One region of the Neobacillus sp. BF23-41 genome, then DNA from elsewhere that is predicted to be linked to it. Evidence: riboswitches for the same ligand, from Rfam matches in the RefSeq annotation. Region 1 holds a riboswitch; each other region holds the start of a gene.
What was found. Region 1 has a riboswitch for S-adenosylmethionine ahead of mtnK (S-methyl-5-thioribose kinase). Riboswitches for the same ligand answer to the same signal wherever they lie in the genome.

Region 1 (6,542 bases):
TCAACAGCTTCGGCTAATCGTTGTTCTGATGTTAATAACCCAACACGGACATATCCTTCTCCAAATTCTCCAAAGCCAATTCCCGGTGCAACCATGATATGTGCTTGTTCAAGTAAAATGTTAGCAAATTCCTCAGATGTTTTGCCCTCAGGAACTTTGAGCCACGCGAAAAAGGAACCCTTTGGCGCGGTGACATTCCATCCCAATGAACGAAGCCCATCAATCAATACATTACGTCTTCTCTCATAAAGATCGTTTAGTTCCCGTACACAATCCTGAGGGCCCATTAAAGCCTCAGCCGCTGCCTCTTGTACAGCCCCAAATAAACTAACATAAAGATGGTCCTGTAAAAGTTCGATGCTTGAAATCACACTCTCATTCCCAACAGCAAAACCAACACGCCAGCCTGCCATATTAAAGGTTTTTGATAAAGTATATATCTCTATCCCAACCTCTTTAGCCCCTTCAACCTGCATAAAACTTATTGGTTTTTCACCATCGAAACCAATAGCACCATAGGCAAAATCATGAATAACACAAATATCATGATCACTCGCTAGCTTAATAGTCTCATCAAAAAATTCATGAGTAGCTGTAGATCCTGTTGGATTATTAGGATAATTGAGGAACATTAACTTTGCTTTTGATAAAACAGACTTATCCAGTTCGCAATAATCCGGCAGAAAGTTATTTTCCTCTCGTAACGGCATCGTAACCATTTCAGCTTTTGCAAGAGCAACCCCAGACCAATAATCTGGGTAACCGGGGTCAGGTACGAGGATGGTATCCCCCGGATTTAATAAGCATTGAGGGATTTCGACAAGTCCTGCTTTACCCCCAAACAAAATTGCCACTTCTTTATCCGGATCAATGGTCACTCCATATTCTCTTAAATAAAAATCAGCGGCAGCCTGTTTTAAATAACGATGTCCCTGAAAAGGAGAATATTTATGATTTAATGGATTCACTGCTGCATCTTGAAGTTTTTTAACAATATGAGAAGGCGTTGGCTGATCGGGATTGCCTTGCCCTAAATTAATCACATCAAACCCTTGTGAAATATACTCACCCACTTTTTTAACAAGTGAAGCAAAAAATTGCTTCGGAAGACTAGTTAATAGTTCTGATGGTGGAAATTGCTTCATTATTCTCACCTGCTTAATTATTTATAAGAATCATTATGAATTTCTAGTCACAAATGATATAACTTTTATAATGGCTTGTAAAGAAAAAATTCCGAAATTTCAAACGAGGTGAAGATTCGTGAAATTAAAAATTTCATGTCTGCAAATGGATATCGTCTTTGGCAATCCCAATAAAAACTACCAAACTGCCGAAAGACTCATTGAAAAAGCACTGATTGAACAACCCGATATCATTGTCCTTCCAGAACTATGGACAACGGGTTATGACTTGACCCGCCTGAATGAAATTGCAGACCCAAAAGCACTACAAACGATTGAATTTCTGAGAAATGCAGCACAAAAAAATCAGGTTCATTTCGTTGGCGGCTCAGTTGCGAACCGAGAAGAAACAGGAGTAAAAAATACTCTCCTCATCATCAATAAAGATGGCACGCTTGTGCACCAGTATAGTAAACTACATCTTTTTAAACTCATGAATGAGCATGTTTTCTTAGAGCCTGGCGCTGAGAAGGGACTTTTCCAACTTGATAATCACCAGTTTGCTGGGTCGATCTGTTATGATATCCGGTTTCCAGAGTGGATACGCGCTCACACATCAGATGGTGCAGAAGCACTGTTTGTTGTGGCCGAATGGCCTGCACCCAGATTGTCCCACTGGAGGGCCCTTTTAATTGCCAGAGCAATTGAAAATCAATGTTATGTAATTGCCTGTAACCGTTCTGGAAATGACCCAAAAAACCATTTTGCTGGTCACTCAATGATTATTGACCCGTGGGGTGAGGTCATTGCTGAGGCTGGAATGAAGGAAGAAATCCTATCGGCTGAAATTGAGATGGACTTAGTCAAGGAGGTCCGTAAGCAAATTCCTATTTTCACGGATAGAAAACCAGAATTCTATAAATAATAATTTTCAAAAAATATTGACACTTTCTCTTTGTTACTGATATGATTTTTACCAGTTAAATAGATTTTCTCTTATCACGAGCTGGCTGAGGGATTTGGCCCTTTGAAGCCCAGCAACCGACCGGAAACCCATTGAAATGGGGCGCTTTTTGCGCTGGGGATCCCCCCTTTAAGGCACGGTGCTAATTCCAACAGAAGGATTATCTTTCTGAGAGATAAGAGGTGAGACAGACAATATTGTCTATCAGCCTCTTTCAGATGAGAAAGAGGCTTTTTTAGTGCCTGCGTGCATAATTAAGCCTCCCAAAAACGAGGAGGAACCATAATGAGTCTACTAAAACAAAAAACATACCAGCCTTTAACAAACGGGAGTGCAGTTGAACTGGCACTTGAATTGAAAATTTTTGACCAGCATGCAAAACTTTCCTGCAAGGAGATTGGCGATGGGAATCTCAATCTAGTCTTTCATATTGTTGATAAATTAAAAGGAAAAAGTGTTATTATCAAACAAGCTCTCCCTTATGCAAAGGTAGTTGGCGAAAGCTGGCCATTAACTTTGAAAAGAGCAAAGATTGAAGCGGATGCCTTAAAAATTTTCGGACAGATTGCTCCAGATTATGTACCCCAAGTTTTTTTCACAGATGATGTCCTAGCTGTAACCGTAATGGAGGACCTTTCCCATCTTTCGATCGCAAGAACTGGCTTTATCAAAGGAGAAACCTATCCATTAATTTCAAAGCATCTAGGTGAATATCTTGCAAAAACACTATTTTACACTTCCGATTACGGATTAGGCCTTTCCTTAAAAAAGGAATATGTACAACAGTTTATCAATCCCGAGCTTTGCAAAATAACTGAAGATTTAATCTTTACCGATCCTTTTATTGATGCAGAAACCAACGATTTCGAGGAAGGACTGCATCCTGTAGTCGAAGAGCTTTGGCAGGATGAAGAACTAAAGTTTCATGTAAATATTTTGAAGAAACGCTTTTTAACAGAAGCTGAAGTTCTCCTCCATGGTGATCTTCATACCGGAAGTGTTTTTGCCGATAATTATGAAACAAAAGTAATCGATCCTGAATTTGCTTTTTACGGACCAGCTGGATTTGATATCGGCCAAGTATTTGCAAATCTTCTCTTTCAGGTAATAGCAAATGTTGAACAACGTGATCTTTTCCTCAATCATATTGAAACGGTATGGAATGTATTTGAGGATCAATTTACACAATTATGGAATACGGAGAATAAAGACGATTACGCTAAATCCACTAGATTTTTAAACTATAATTTAACTAAGTTTTTTGAGGACTCGATCGGCTTTGCAGGCTGCGAATTAATCAGAAGAACAATTGGTCTTGCTCATGTTGCTGATTTAGATGGGATCGAGGAAGATCAAACTAGAATTACTGCTAAGCAGAGAACATTAGATCTCGGTACAATCCTAATTAAACAACGAAAAGAAATAAAGAACCTTTCTTCTTTCATAACGACGGTAAAAGGAGCATTATAATAGGAAAAGCAATCCGAACTTTCGGATTGCTTTTCTAGTCAAGTTTTGCCCACAGTTCTTCTGGATTTAGTTCATAAATACCATTTTCGCGGAACATGTAATGATTTATGATAAACTCTCTGCGAATAGTTGCATAATCATCATGGAATTGTTTTATATACTCGTTTAATTGTTTTTCTTCGTACTTTTCACCTATTTTTAACCCACGTACCATGTGTTCGAACACGATTAATTTCTTCTTCCTTTGGGCAGGAATGTTCTTTAGTTTCCCATTTTTCATAAAGAAGTTCTCGATAATTTTTTGTCTCTCGATACTTGACTCGACCATTTCATCCAACTCCTTCCCCTTTTTTTCTAACAGCTCTGTAAACACCTTTGCCTGCTGGTTAATCAACGATTCATTTAGGTAAAAGTAAATCGTATTCTTGACTCTTCTGTCATACACCACATGGATCTCTCGTAATTTCTTTAAATGATGGGTAATCGTAGGTGCGGACAAGCCAAGCTTTCCTGCTATTGCCTGCCCATGGAGTGGACCTTTTGCTAATATAGCAACGATTCTAATCCGTGTGGGATCCCCCATCGTTTTATAAAACGCAACAACACGGTCTAATTGTATCAATGCACTACCTCCTCTTCATTCCACTTCGATATACATCTAATTAGATATATATCAAATTTAATCTCCCCTGTCAATAACCAACAAAAAAACACTACCTATAAGGAAGTGTTTTTTTGAATTGCTTTTTTTACAGCATAGGATTTTCATTCTTTGCTTTGAGTCTCTGCCATCTTTTCTCAACTTCTGCTTCAAATTCTTCTAGCATTGGCTTGTTTTCATCTTTAAGTAGGTGTTTTGTTTTCCCCATATATTTTAACCAATCAGAAAGTGGAATTCGTTTGCTCTTCTCTTCTGGATTGTAAGTTATGGTTGTAACACCTTGTTCTACTTCATAAAGCGGGAAGAAGCAAGAATCTACAGCAGCTTCGATAATTTTTGTACCAAAACGGTCATCAGATTTCCAGTTAAGTGGGCATGTGATGAGAAGTTTTCCATATACTGTTCCAACATTTTGGGCATACCATTGTGCTTTTGCACCTTTTTTAACTAAGTCCTGTGGAAAGGCTTCCGAACCGGTAAACACATAAGGAATATTGGTAGCAGCCATAATTTGCGGAGTATCTTTATGATGGAAGGCTTTTCCTCGCTGTGCTTTTCCAACTCCTGATGTACTTGTCATATGACCCAGTGGTGTTGAATAAGACATTTGTGAGCCTGTATTCATGTAGCCCTCATTATCATATTCAAGCATAATTAGTTTATGTCCGCGAAGAGCAGTACCAATCGCTGAACCCATACCAATATCCATACCACCATCACCAGTAATCATAACAAATGTGGCGTCATCCGATACTTCAATTTCGCCGCGTCGTTTTAATTCCATGAATGCTTCAACAGTACCTGAAAGCGTAGCGGCACCGTTTTGGAACAAATTGTGCATCATCGTTTGCTTATGGGAGGTGCTAGGATAAGATGTTGTTGTTACATAAGCGCATCCCGTTTGGAATAGAGTAACAATGTCTCCCTCAATCCCTTTAAAGAATAACTCGAGTCCAGCAAAAATTCCGCACCCTGGACATGCCCCGTGACCGGAGGCAATCCGTTTCGGTTTACAAGTTAAAGCACGTAACGGCGGGATTTTCACCTTTAATTTATTGGTTTCTTCATCCATTTTCACATCAATTAAACCTGTTTTAAAAACATCCCCGTGCTGTGGCAAAATAACGGGCTTAAGGATTTTTTCAGGATTACCTGGAATATGACCATAGTAATCAAATGGCTTTTCAGCATAGCCTTTTTCCTTTGCATCAAGCGCCATATCAAAAAAAGCCTGTGCATCAGTTGCATAGAAATCTTTACCGCCGAGACCAAATACGCGGCTTAACACGATAGTCTTGTTGTCTTTGTCATCTTGAAGTGCAGATTTCACTTCATGTGTAAGGTTAGGACCATTTGCTCCGTAAGAATCCGCACGTTCCCCAACTAATAATGATCTTACATTCTTAAGGGCTTCGCGAATTTCCTTTGCAGGGAATGGACGGATAATATTCGGGCTAATTACACCTGCTTTAATTCCTTTTGCTCGAAGTTGATCCACTACATCCTTAGCAGATTCTGCCGCAGAGTTTAATAGGAATAATGCTACATCCGCATCTTCCATTTTATATAAATCTAGAACTGGATATTCTCTTCCAGAAAGCTTAGCATATTCCGCTGCCACTTCCTTAAATACCTCACCAGCATTGTACATTGCTTCTGATTGTTGGTAGTGATTGTTAATGAAATCATCACCACTCATATGAGCGCCAATCGTTACTGGCTTCCTCAAGTCTCTAACAAAGTTGTAATCGGTTGGACATTCACCTACAAATTGCTGTACAACACTGCGGTCCTTAAAGAATTCCACTCGACGCTTTTGGTGGGATGTAAAGAAGCCATCATAAGCAACAATAACTGGTAAGCGGACCTTTGAATGTTCGGCAATTTTAAGCGCCATAATATTCATATCATATACAGCTTGCGGTGTTTTTGCTGTTAAGATTACCCAGCCTGTATTTAATGCATAATAGAGATCCGAGTGATCGCCACGAATATCAAGCGGACCACTGACGGCACGAGTAACTAGATTCATAACCATTGGAAAACGAGTCCCTGATTGGACAGGCATTTGTTCAATCATATATAAGAATCCGTTTGCACTGGTTGCATTGATAACACGTGCACCAGTTGCCGCCGCACCGTAGCAAATACCCGCTGAACCGTGCTCGCCATCTGCAGGAATCAGTTTAATATCATGCTCCCCGCGCGTTTTCATTTGATCTAAAAATTGAGCAACCTCTGTTGAGGGTGTAATTGGGAAATATCCCATAATATGATAATTGATTTGTGCTGCCGCCATAGCAGCCATTTCATTTCCAGATTC
Region 2 (6,542 bases), on a different contig from region 1:
TCGATACCAACATAGCCTGCTTTTACATTCAACATATCCTGACTCGTTTCAAGAAGCAGTAAATCGACACCGCCATCAATTAGGCCGATGGCTTGTTCCTCGTATGCGGCTGCAAGTGCATCAAAAGTAGTTCCACCTGTTACACTTAAGGTTTTTGTTGTTGGGCCCATTGAGCCCGCCACATAACGCGGCCACTCATCAGTTGAAACTTTGTAAGCTTCTTTCACAGCAAGAAAGGCAGCTATTTTATTAATTTCATAGGCTTTAAAACCAAGTTCATATTCATCGAGAACCAGGCTTGCCGCCCCAAATGTATTGGTTTCAATGATATCTGCCCCGGCCTCTAAGTATTCACGATGAATATTAGCAATGACGGATGGAGCCGTTAAATTCAAGTGCTCGTTACAGCCTTCATACTGCTCACCGCCAAAATCTTCAGCAGTAAGATTTGCTTCTTGGATCATTGTACCCATTGCCCCGTCCATGACGAGGATTCGTTTTTTGAGTTGTTCAGAAAATGGTGTTTTCGGCATAGTTGTTCCCCCTCAATTCACTGGCACGCTGATGAGTATATAACGCTAATTCAGCAGTTAATTCATAACGTAAAAATGGTGTAATCAAATAAATACCGTTAAATAAATCTAAGGCTGCATCGATTAGTGACTTAGTAATGGCAATTCCTTCTCGGGCAGCTTGAAGCGGTTGATCATTCAGTTGGGCCATCCGCTGGCGGATCGTATCGGCAATCTTAATACCAGGTACTTCATTATGGAGGAACTCAGCGTTCTTGCTGCTAGTTAGTGGCATTAAGCCAATATAGATTGGAGCATCAAGATGCTTTGTATGTTCATAAACTTCGAGTAATTTTTCCTCTGAAAAAACCGGTTGGGAGATAAAGTAATCTGCCCCATAATGAACTTTTTTCTCAAGTCTCTTCACGGCTTTCTCCAGTGAGCGGACATTGGGATTAAAGGCTGCCGCAATGCTAAAGTCTGTCTTTTGCCCCAGATCTTTCCCTGAAAAAGACAATCCTTCATTCAACTGCTTAATCATTTGAATAAGTTCAAAGGAGGACACATCGTAAACAGATGATGCACCTGGAAAATCGCCTACTCTTGCAGGATCACCAGTAATAGCAAGAACATCATTCATCCCAAGTGTATGCAGACCCATTAAATGCGATTGCAAGCCGATAATATTGCGGTCACGGCACGCAATATGAATGAGCGGACGCATTCCTATGTCCTGTTTCACTAAATAGCCCAGCGATTCGTTGGAAATTCGGACGGTTGCTAGTGAATTATCAGCTAAGGTAATCGAATCGATTCCCGCTTCTTTTAAGGCTTTAGCTCCTTGGAAAAACTTTGTTGTATCTAGTTTTCTAGGTGGATCTAATTCAACGATAACCGATGGTCTCTCTTTCACGAGTTCCTGCAGGGGAGTAAACTCCCTTTTTGGCGCAAGCGATTCAACGATTATCTTCTTTGGCTCTAATTTTACTACTTTTTCAGTAATTGGAACACTATTCTTTAGTTCAGAAGCATAGGCTTTGATATGTTCAGGTGTGGTACCACAGCAGCCCCCAAGCAACCGAACCCCTTGATTTCGGAACGCTTTAGCTGAGTTCCGAAAATAATCTGGATCTCCTTCATAATGAAACTTTCCGTCTGTATAAGTTGGAAGGCTGGCATTTGGATAGGCAGAAAGATAGGCATGCTTCGGAAGTTCAATCTGTTCAAGTGCTAGGAGCATATGATGGGGGCCTAGTCGGCAATTAAGACCAACGACATCCGCCCCAAGTCCTTCAAGTCTTTTTAAGGCGTCATTTACTGGCGTACGATCCTGTAAAAATCCAGGCTCCTGAAGGGAAACTTGTGCAATAATCGGAATCTTCGTTTCCTTCCTCGCAATGGTTAGAATGGTTTCAAGTTCCTCCAGGTCGTAAAAGGTTTCAAGTAAAATTCCATCCACCCCTTCGAGAAGGAGGCAATAAAGCTGTTCGCGAAAGCTCCGTTTTATTTCTTCTATTGTAATAGAGTTCGTTTTAATCCCGCGGTTTCCACCCATTGTTCCAAGCACATAAGCGTTATTTTGAGCTGCCTGTTTGGCGTGACGGACTGCGGCACTATTAATCTCTTTAACTGAATCTTCTAATCCATAGCGCTGCAATTTTAAATAGTTAGCAGCATAGGAATTGGTTTGGATGACATCGGCTCCGGCGTCAATGTATGCCTGATGGATATTTTGGATTTGTTCCGGCTGAGATAAATTCAACTCCTCAGAGCATGAATCGACTCCGTAGGAATAAAGCAGTGTACCCATCGCTCCATCCGCTATTAAAATTTGATTTTTTAATTTTTCTAAAAGACTCATGATGTTTCTCCTCGTTGAAATACCAACTGACTTTGTTCAACCTGCTTAAATGCTTGTGAAAAATCCTTCATTAAATCATCAGGATTTTCAAGTCCGACCGATAAGCGAACCAGACTATTTGTAATCCCGCGCTTCTCCCGCGCTTCTTGAGGCATTGCTGCATGGGACATTTTTGCTGGATAGGAAAGAATCGATTCTACCGCTCCGAGACTGACAGCAAATACAGGAATTTTTACATTGGCAAGAAAGGTGCGAAGTGCATCTTCATTAGCCAATTCAAACGATAAGACCGCTCCTGGACCAGCTGCTTGCGCTTTCTGAATTTGATATTGTGGGTGATTTTCCAACCCTGGGTAATGAACCTTTTCAACAAGCGGATGCGCATCTAAAAATTCCGCTAGTTTAATAGCCGATTTTTGTGATTGTTCCAGTCGGACGTGCAGCGTTTTGATCCCTCTTAATACGAGCCATGCATCTTGAACACCCAAAATCGCCCCAAACCCATTTTGCAAGAAACCTAATCTTTTCGCCAAGTTTTCGTCTTTGACGACAGCAAGTCCGGCAACGACATCACTATGGCCCGATAAAAATTTCGTCGCGCTATGGAGCACGACATCGGCACCTAACTCCAATGGCCTTTGGTGGGAAGGGGTAAGGAAGGTGTTATCGACAAATGTTAACGCACCCGTTTCCTTAGCTAAATTGCTAATCGCCTTAATGTCCGTCACTTTCATTAATGGATTCGATGGTGTTTCCACATAGAACGCTTTTGTATTTGCCTGAATGGCTTGTTTTACTTCATTTAAATTCGTCATATCGACGAAGGTATGTTCAATTCCGAGCCGCGTGAGAACCTCTGTGACCATCCGAAATGTACCGCCGTAGACATCTTCCGTAATGACAATATGATCACCTGCAGATAGCAGGAGAAATGCCGTCGAAATGGCGGCCATACCAGATGAGAAGGCAAAGCCTTTTAACCCGCCTTCAAGTTCAGCAATGACATCTTCAAGTGCTTCCCTTGTCGGATTTAAACTGCGGCCATAATCGTACTTGCCAAATTGATCGAAATCAGATTGGTGAAAGGTCGATGCATGCTGTATGGGTACACTAACCGCTCCTGTTGTAGGATCAATTTTGTGCTTATTATGAAGGAGCCTGGTTTCAAATGTGTATTCTTCGTGTGCCATTATGCAATCACTCCTTCTTGAACACGGGCAAAAGCATTTTCCAAATCTTCAATGATGTCTTGTGAATCCTCAAGTCCAACGGAGAAACGCAATAAACGATTGCAAACGCCTGCTTGAATGCGAATCTCTTCTGGGATATCCATATGTGTTTGCGTTGCTGGATAAGTAATGAAGCTTTCTGTTCCACCTAAGCTTTCTGCAAAACTGATTAAATTTAAATTCTGTAAAAATGGATTCACCCATGCTTCGTCCTTAATTCTAAAGGAAACCATTCCGCCGCGTCCTGGGTAGAGAACATCTGTGACAGCATCATGCTGGGATAGAAATTCGACAATATTCTTTGCATTTTTTTCATGTCGTTCCATTCGTAGTGATAAAGTTTTCATACCACGCATTAATAACCAGGAATCGAATGGGCTCAGCACTGCTCCAGCACCATTATGATGGAATGCCAATGCTTCACAAAGCTCTTTTCCTTTAGCGACAATAAGTCCGGCTAGAACATCATTATGGCCACCTAAGTATTTCGTCGCACTATGGATAACAATATCAGCACCAAGTATTATCGGCTGTTGTAACAGTGGAGTATAGAAAGTGTTATCCACAATTAGCAATAGTCCATGTTCCTTGGCAATCTTTGAAACAGCGGCAATATCGGATTCCTGCATAAGCGGATTGGTTGGTGTCTCAAGGAAGATGGCCTTTGTTTGCGGCGTAATTTTCTTTTCAATCTCTTCCGGACAACAGGTATTAACATATTGACTTTTCAAGCCCCATTTTTGATAGCCTTTTTCTAATAAACGGTAGGTACCGCCGTATAAATCCTCACTTACCAGCCATTCATCACCAGATTGAAATAAAGCAAGTATGGTTAGAATTGCTGCCATACCAGAGCTGCAGGCAAATCCTTGATCACCGCACTCTAAATCAGCAATTGTTTTTTCTAAGAGCTGGCGCGTAGGATTCCCTGTTCGGGTATAGTCAAACCCAGTTGATTGGCCAATTCCCTCATGGCGGAATGCCGTTGAGAAGTATACAGGCGGATTTACGGTGCCAGTTGCTGTTTCACTACGATTTCCAATTTGGGCAAGTTTCGTATCAATTTTGTACATAATGCACTCTCCTTGTTTTATAAAAATAAAAAAAGCCTTCTATAAGAAGAAGACTTTTGTCAGATTACACATTTGTCATTCTTCTTATCTCGCAAATTAGAGAATAATTTGCAGGACTTAGCACCTTTTCAATAGCGAGCCATTGATGGTTGCTGAGGTGTCTTCGGGCCATTCCCTCAACCTCTCTTGATAAGAAAGTAATATTTAGATTATTTATAAAATTTACTACAATTCCATGGGAGTGTCAATTACTTTTTATAAAACCTTATTATAATGAGGAAATTAGAGTTAAATATCCGATCATTAAAATATAATCATTCTTTATGAAAAATAGTTGACACTGATAGTATGAGGATATATTATAAATTTATCACATGTTCGTAATAAAGAACTTATATAGAGTATTATATAGGTAATAAGTTATAAAACTAATTAGATTCAGACCATTTTATTAAAATAATACTATAAATAGGGGACTTTAAATTCGATTGAATTTCCTTATAGTTAAGTACGGGCTCGGTGTTCTTTTTAGTGAACTGATAAAAGAATCTTAAAATAATAGATAATAATAATTTGTAGCCAGGCAGGAGGAAAAGATGAGCGCGATAGCCGGAATTTATCATTTAAATGATGAACCTATCAATCTAGAGCACGGAAATCGAATAATGAAAGAATTAGAAAAATATCCGGCTGATGATATTCAAACCTGTCATAGTGACAAAGTCTTCCTTGGCTGCCATGCTCAATGGATTACACCTGAGTCAGTAGGTGAAAAACTTCCATACTATGATCATGAACGAAAGTTAGCGATTACTGCTGATGCTATTATTGATAATCGAGACGAATTATTTGAGAGATTACAAGTTGATAAAAGGAAAAGAAAAGATATTACTGATAGTGAACTAATCTTACTTTCTTATCATAAATGGGGAGAAGAGTCTCCGAAATATTTAGTAGGTGATTTTGCCTTTATGATTTGGGATGAGAGGAAACGAAAACTTTTTGGGGCGAGGGATTTCTCTGGAGTTCGAACCCTATACTTTCTACGCAATCGACAAAAATTTGCATTTTGTACTGTCATACACCCTTTATTTTCTTTACCTTATATTGAAAAGGTAATGAACGAACAATGGCTCGCACAATTTCTGGCCATATCGGGACCTGTAGGTGAAGTAGATACATCTCTTACTCCATATAAAGATATAGAACAATTACCTCCCTCACATTGCATAACGATAGTTGGAGATAAGATAAATATTACAAGATATTGTAAATTAACATTGAGTGAACCACTAAAACTAAAGTCAAACGGAGAGTATGTAGAAGCTTTTCAAGAGGTATTTCAAAAAGCTGTAAAATCATGTTTGCGAACTTACCTTGGGGTTGGATCACAATTGAGCGGAGGGTTAGATTCTGGTTCAGTTGTTAGCTTTGCTAAAAAAACTTTAGGAACGGAAAAACCATTACATACTTTCAGTTATATCCCAGCCAAGGATTTTATAGATTATACACATAAGTATTTAATGCCTGATGAAAGACCATTAATTCAGTCAACCGTAAATTACGTAGGTGGAATCAAGGATCACTATTTAGATTTTGAAGGCAAAAATTCTTATTCTGATATCGATGACTTTATAGATATTTTAGAGATGCCATACAAATTCTTTCATAATTCATTTTGGAGAAAAGGAATGTATGAGAAGGCCCAAGAGGAAGGGATAGGAGTATTGTTAATTGGTGGGAGAGGTAACTTAAGCATATCTTGGGGACCTGCCTTAGAATATTACGCTATCCTTTTAAAGAAAATGAAGTGGATTCGTCTTATCCATGAGCTAAACCAATATAGTAAAAAAACGGGAGGACCAAG
Region 3 (6,542 bases), on a different contig from region 1:
GAAATCACATAGCTGATATTTTCGACACCAAGCTTCTCAGCTGTCTCTTTTGCGACATCAATTTCACTGAATCCATTATGCTCAAAACCTACCGAAAAGGTTTTAATCGCAGGATGATATTCTTTTGCAATCGATGCAATAATCGAAGAATCAATCCCGCCAGAAAGGAATGAGCCTACTGGAACATCACTGCGCATGTGCATTTTTACAGAATCGAACAGGACATCTTTAATTTCCTTGATAAAATCAGGTTCTGATTTGTGAACTGGTTTAAAGTGTGCTTTCCAATATCTTTTGATTTCCATTGGTGAGCCAATCTTTTTGGTAAAAAAATGACCTGGCTCTAATTTCTTAATACCATCTGACATGGTGGTTGGTTCAGGAACAAATTGGTAGGTCAAATAATGCTGCAAGGAATCATAATTAAGAACATCATTTTCGAGACCCAAGAGAATACTCTTTTTCTCAGAGGCAAAAAATGTTCTTTCACCATCTTCAAAATAAAAAAACGGTTTAATCCCGAACGGATCACGTGCGCCATAAAGAGTTTGTTCTTGTTTATCCCATATGACAAAGGAGAACATTCCGCGTAGTTTTTCGACGGCTTTTTCCTTCAAATGGCTGTAGAGTGCAATAATAACCTCGGTATCGGAGCTTGTTGAAAAGGTTAATCCTTCACTCAATAGTTCCTCGCGCAGTTCAACATAGTTATAAACTTCACCATTAAAGATAATCCAGTACCGTTCATTTTCATACGTAAGCGGTTGATGACCACTCTCAATATCAATGATACTTAAACGGCGGAAACCAAATTGGATATGATCATCATAATAAAAACCATCATCATCCGGCCCGCGATGAGTTATAATATCGTTCATATTTTTAAATTGTTGTTTTTGCTCATCACTATAGTTTTGTGTTTTGTCGTGTACACAACCGATAAAACCACACATTATGTACTTCACCTCATTCTAAATATCCTTTAAAAGGACGTATTGCTCCAAATCCCAAACGCCTTGCGCTGGAGCTAGACAGAAAAACATACTCTCTAATACTACCACTTTTTATATAAAAATTGCACTGTGAACAATAGGCAAATTTAATATCATCATTTTTCACTTCTTTTGACCTGCTTAAACATTACATTTTATTCACTAATTGAATTACTATACAGGTAAATAGACGGAGAAATAAAAACGGGGGCTACATGTAGAATGTAACCCCCATAACGTTTTATAGATTTGCTTGTTGGCGTAATGTTTCTACTTTATCTGTGCGCTCCCAAGGAAGATCCACATCAGTACGGCCAAAGTGACCGTAAGCTGCTGTTTGTTGGTAAATTGGACGACGAAGATCCAACATGTTAATGATACCTGCAGGGCGAAGGTCAAAGTTTTCACTTACAAGGTCAACTAACACCTCTTCGCTTACTTTACCTGTACCAAACGTATCAACAGCAATCGAAACAGGTCTTGCTACACCAATAGCGTAAGCAAGTTGAACTTCTACCTTATCAGCAAGGCCAGCAGCCACGATGTTTTTAGCAACATAACGTGCTGCGTAGGCAGCTGATCGGTCCACTTTTGTAGGATCCTTACCAGAGAAGGCACCACCGCCATGGCGAGCATATCCACCATACGTATCTACGATGATTTTCCGGCCTGTTAAGCCAGCATCCCCTTGTGGTCCGCCAATAACGAAACGGCCGGTTGGATTAATAAAGTATTTTGTCTTTTCATCGATTAATTCTTTTGGAACTACCGGATTAATAACATATTCCTTCAAGTTACGTTGAATTTGCTCTAACTCAACTTCAGGATTGTGTTGAGTGGAAATAACAATCGTATCAATGCGTACTGGTTTATCGTTCTCATCATATTCAACCGTTACTTGTGTTTTTCCGTCTGGACGTAAGTAATCAAGAACCTTATCTTTACGTACTTCTGTTAAACGGCGAGCAAGTTTGTGCGCTAGTGAAATGGGAAGAGGCATAAGCTCTTTAGTTTCATTACAAGCAAAACCAAACATTAAACCTTGGTCCCCTGCACCAATTGCTTCGATTTGTTCATCGGACATTTGACCTTCACGCGCTTCCAAAGCTTGGTCAACACCCATCGCGATATCTGGAGACTGTTCATCAATAGATGTTAAAACAGCACAGGTTTCTGAGTCAAAACCGAATTTCGCGCGATTGTAGCCGATGTTTTTAATCGTTTCACGAACAATTTTTGGAATATCCACGTAGGTAGATGTGGTGATTTCTCCTGCTACTAGCACTAGTCCTGTTGTTACTGAAGTTTCAGCCGCAACACGGGCATTAGCATCCCTTGCTAAAATAGCATCTAAAATGGAATCAGAAATTTGGTCACAGATCTTATCAGGATGACCCTCAGTAACTGATTCAGAAGTGAACAAACGACGTTTTGTTGACATCTGAATTCCTCCTATAATATGAGATAATCGAGGTTTTAGGAAGGTTACAGGAATACTTCCTTAAACATCGAGAATTTGATACGGTACTCATTCCCTTAGTATGTAATAAACAAAGGATTTTTATTAGAGACTCTTTTCATAAAGGACTTATACAAAACAAAAAACCTTACCAGAGAGGAAAGGTTGTTCCGGGCCTTTCGCTCTTATCGTTCAAGGTCAAAGCCTTGCGTCAGATTAGCACCTTCGCATCCTGAAAAGGACCTTTTAAGTGGTCAATCTTTTCATACTGCAGGTTGCTGGGTTTCATTGGGCCTGTCCCTCCACCAGCTCAGGATAAGAGAGTATCCGTTCAAATTAGAATAATATCACACTGCCCAACAATGTCAATGAATTTTTTAAGAAATGTCTTTCACAACAAAATGGGAATAATACGAAGTAAGTTAGTCTCTATTTATAAATATTTTTTATATCTTCAATTAAAGTTTTATAATATATAAATTTAGTTAAATAGGATACATCAATTCGGCTAATGTGTTATACTTTTTATATTATTAACAACATAAAAACTAAAATAAAGGAAGGTCTCATTAAATGAATTCTGTTGATACTCCTAATGAATTAAATCAATTGTTAAATGAAAGTCATGTTCATGTGCAATTATCTGTTCCTCAATTAGTTGAGAAAGTCTTAACCCGACATGAAGGAGCACTAACTTCTACGGGAGCTATTAGTGTCGTTACTGGAAAATATACTGGCCGGTCTCCACAGGATAAATTCATTGTTTTAGAAGATTCAACTAAAGACAAAATTGAATGGGGCACGACCAATCAACCAATTTCAGAACCGGTTTTTACAAAGCTTTATCAAAAGGTCATTAATTATTTACAACAGAAAAATGAGATCTTTGTTTTTAAAGGATTTGCGGGTGCTGATAAAAAATCACGTTTATCCATCCAAGTGGTAAATGAATTAGCTTGGCAAAATTTATTTGTACACCAGTTATTTATTCGCCCGTCTGATGATGAACTTCTTGCCCATGATGCTGGATTTACCGTTATTTCTGCACCTAATTTCAAGGCAGATCCGGCTATCGATGGCACCAACTCGGAAGCTTTTATTATGATTTCTTTTGAAAAAAGAATTGTTTTAATAGGTGGTACAGAATACGCAGGTGAAATGAAAAAGTCGATTTTTTCTGTAATGAATTATTTACTGCCTGAAAACAATATTTTTTCCATGCATTGTTCTGCAAATGTTGGGATTGAAGGCGATGTTGCTTTATTCTTTGGCTTGTCTGGAACTGGCAAAACAACCTTATCAGCCGATTCCAATCGTCGATTAATTGGGGATGATGAGCACGGTTGGTCCTCCAATGGTGTCTTTAATATCGAGGGGGGCTGCTACGCAAAATGTATCAATCTTTCTCGTGAAAAGGAGCCGCAAATTTTTGATGCCATCCGCTTTGGAACTGTCCTAGAAAACGTAACATTGAACCAGGAATCAAGAATCCCTGATTATGAAGATGGAACGTTGACCGAAAATACACGTGCCGCTTATCCGATTGACGCAATTGATAATATTGTTCAACCAAGTATCGCTGGCCACCCAAATACGATTGTCTTTTTAACCGCTGATGCATTCGGAGTATTGCCTCCAATTTCAAAATTAACAAAGGAACAAGCAATGTATCACTTTTTAAGTGGCTACACCTCAAAACTAGCCGGAACAGAGCGTGGAATAACTTCACCACAAGCTACCTTCTCCACTTGCTTTGGTGCTCCATTCCTGCCGCTGCCTGCGACTCGTTACGCAGAAATGCTCGGTGAAAAAATACTTGAGCACAATGCCAATGTTTTTCTAGTCAATACTGGCTGGACCGGCGGCGAATATGGGGTCGGTAATCGAATGAAACTTTCCTACACGCGCGCTATGGTTGAAGCCGCTCTTGAGGGAGAATTAAACCATGTAGAGACTGTCAAGGACGAGATCTTTGGATTAAATATCCCGCTCCATATTGCAGGTGTACCAGACGAAGTCCTGCAGCCGATTAAAACTTGGTCCGATTCGCAAGTATATGAAAAGAAAGCAATAGAATTAGCTGCAAAGTTCCGCGAAAACTTTAAAAAATTCACTAATGTTTCACGTGATATTGAAGAAAAAGGCGGTCCAATAGCATAATGTAAGAAAGCCCATATCGATTCGATATGGGCTTTCTTACATAATCAGTTAGTCGAATTTAATGAAATTAATTGATAGGTTATGGTCGTGCTGTTCTTTTGCAATTCAACTTTTTTTATCAATGCGGTACCACTTGAATCACTATCGATTGTTTTTCTTACATCAATCGGAATCTCAATTGGATAAAGTCTGTACCCTTCTTTTTCTAGCAAAAAGACGTTTTCTTCCACTCGTTTCTCTCTACCTTTAGTTACTATCATCGTATTTAACTCAAGAGGCATACCCATAAACATCCGCTCCTCTACTTGTAATACCTATATATTATCATCTTTTGCGATGACTTTTCATCCACTTCGTTAAATCATTCACGACTTTTCTATTTACTGCTGGTGGGAAGTAATGTGTAAATTCGTTAAAATACCATGCATCGACTGGTTTTTCTACTAACCTCAGCCTTCTTTCAAGACGATACGCATGCTCCACCGAAACATTTCCGTCTTTAACACCATGGATAATCAGGACAGGGGCTGTCATCTTTTCTATTTGATAAAGAGGGGTCCTGTCTTGATACCGTTCCGGAAATTTCTGAGGGGTTCCTCCAATGACTCTCTTCATCATTCTCCGTAAATCTTTACGTTCCAAATAGGTGAGGGACATATCACTGACCCCGCCCCAGCTGACAACAGACGCGGTCTCAGGGAACTCAATTCCTGTCAAAAGCGCCATTACTCCACCCCGCGAGAACCCAAATATATGTATATCACGTACTCTGGGCATAGATTTTAACAGCAAAAAGGCGGAAAAGGCGTCTTCCCTGTCGTCCCCGGCAAAATCCTCATTGCCTTCCCCACCTTGATTTCCACGATAATAAGGCGCAAAAACAACAAAGCCCTCCGCTGCGAACTGGGCAATCCTTGCTGGTCGAACTTTACCAACATTTTTAATGCCGCCGCGTAAATAAAGGAATCCATCATACTCACCTTCCCCAATCGGTTCCGCAAGCATTCCTTTCACTCGTAATCCATTGGAAAGGTAAGTGATTACTTTTAATTCAATATTGGGATTTGGAGAAGGAAAGCGCGTGATATCAACAATCTTTCCATCATTGTATTGGCTCATCAGCAAAACTTCCCTTTTTTTATAAAATTTATTCTCTCTAGGCATTCACACATTTTTCTCCTCCTCATACGATATCTTAGGCAATTAGCCCAGATTTTTTATGATAACTAAGGAGGCTCGCTTCATGAAAAAATCGTTAAAATTCAGTTTCTCCTTTCTGCTCATCACTATACTTATGTTTTCACTTGTCGCTTGTAATAGCTCCACAAAAAATGAAACAAAGAAACTTGAGAAAGTTCGAATCGCTGAAGTTACCCGTTCGATTTTCTATGCCCCGCAGTATGTTGCCCTAGCCAAAGGATTTTTCAAAGCTGAAGGTTTAGACGTCACACTAACAACAACACCCGGCGGAGACAAAACCATGACTACTCTGATTTCTGGGGGGGCCGACGTTGCCCTAGTTGGTTCAGAAACATCGATTTACGTTTATGCCCAAGGAGCAAACGACCCCGTCATCAATTTTGCACAATTAACCCAGACTGATGGTACTTTCCTCGTTGCTAGAGAAAAGATTGATAATTTTTCATGGGATCTCCTAAAAGGAAAAACCTTCTTAGGCCAACGTAAAGGCGGCATGCCACAGATGGTTGGTGAATTTGTTTTAAAGAAGCATGGAATTGATCCACAAAAGGATTTGAACTTAATCCAGAATATTGATTTCGCCAATATCGCCAATGCATTTGCTTCTGGAACGGGCGAATTTGTGCAATTATTTGAGCCAACGGCAAGTATTTTTGAAAAAGAAGGAAAAGGTCATATTGTTGCTTCCTTCGGTAAAGAATCTGGCCACGTACCCTATACTACGTTTATGT

Region 2: another riboswitch for S-adenosylmethionine. It lies ahead of AB7942_RS08540 (methionine biosynthesis PLP-dependent protein); the one in region 1 lies ahead of mtnK (S-methyl-5-thioribose kinase).
Region 3: another riboswitch for S-adenosylmethionine. It lies ahead of metK (methionine adenosyltransferase); the one in region 1 lies ahead of mtnK (S-methyl-5-thioribose kinase).

What each region holds. Positions count from the first base shown of each region.
Region 1 covers NZ_JBGBPR010000001.1:365,200-371,741, forward strand. The annotation lists gene AB7942_RS01725 (pyridoxal phosphate-dependent aminotransferase) at 1-1,145, opposite strand, end outside; gene AB7942_RS01730 (carbon-nitrogen family hydrolase) at 1,264-2,049, shown strand; SAM riboswitch class I at 2,118-2,270, shown strand; gene mtnK (S-methyl-5-thioribose kinase) at 2,374-3,558, shown strand; gene AB7942_RS01740 (DUF2087 domain-containing protein) at 3,593-4,177, opposite strand; gene AB7942_RS01745 (transketolase C-terminal domain-containing protein) at 4,308-6,542, opposite strand, start outside.
Region 2 covers NZ_JBGBPR010000004.1:103,918-110,459, reverse strand. The annotation lists gene metH (methionine synthase) at 1-533, opposite strand, end outside; gene AB7942_RS08550 (bifunctional homocysteine S-methyltransferase/methylenetetrahydrofolate reductase) at 511-2,373, opposite strand; gene metC (cystathionine beta-lyase) at 2,370-3,563, opposite strand; gene AB7942_RS08540 (methionine biosynthesis PLP-dependent protein) at 3,563-4,675, opposite strand; SAM riboswitch class I at 4,757-4,871, opposite strand; gene AB7942_RS08535 (lasso peptide isopeptide bond-forming cyclase) at 5,272-6,542, shown strand, end outside.
Region 3 covers NZ_JBGBPR010000006.1:202,544-209,085, forward strand. The annotation lists gene asnB (asparagine synthase (glutamine-hydrolyzing)) at 1-953, opposite strand, end outside; gene metK (methionine adenosyltransferase) at 1,234-2,433, opposite strand; SAM riboswitch class I at 2,634-2,773, opposite strand; gene pckA (phosphoenolpyruvate carboxykinase (ATP)) at 3,025-4,611, shown strand; gene AB7942_RS12465 (DUF2584 domain-containing protein) at 4,656-4,898, opposite strand; gene AB7942_RS12470 (alpha/beta hydrolase family protein) at 4,936-5,730, opposite strand; gene AB7942_RS12475 (ABC transporter substrate-binding protein) at 5,906-6,542, shown strand, end outside.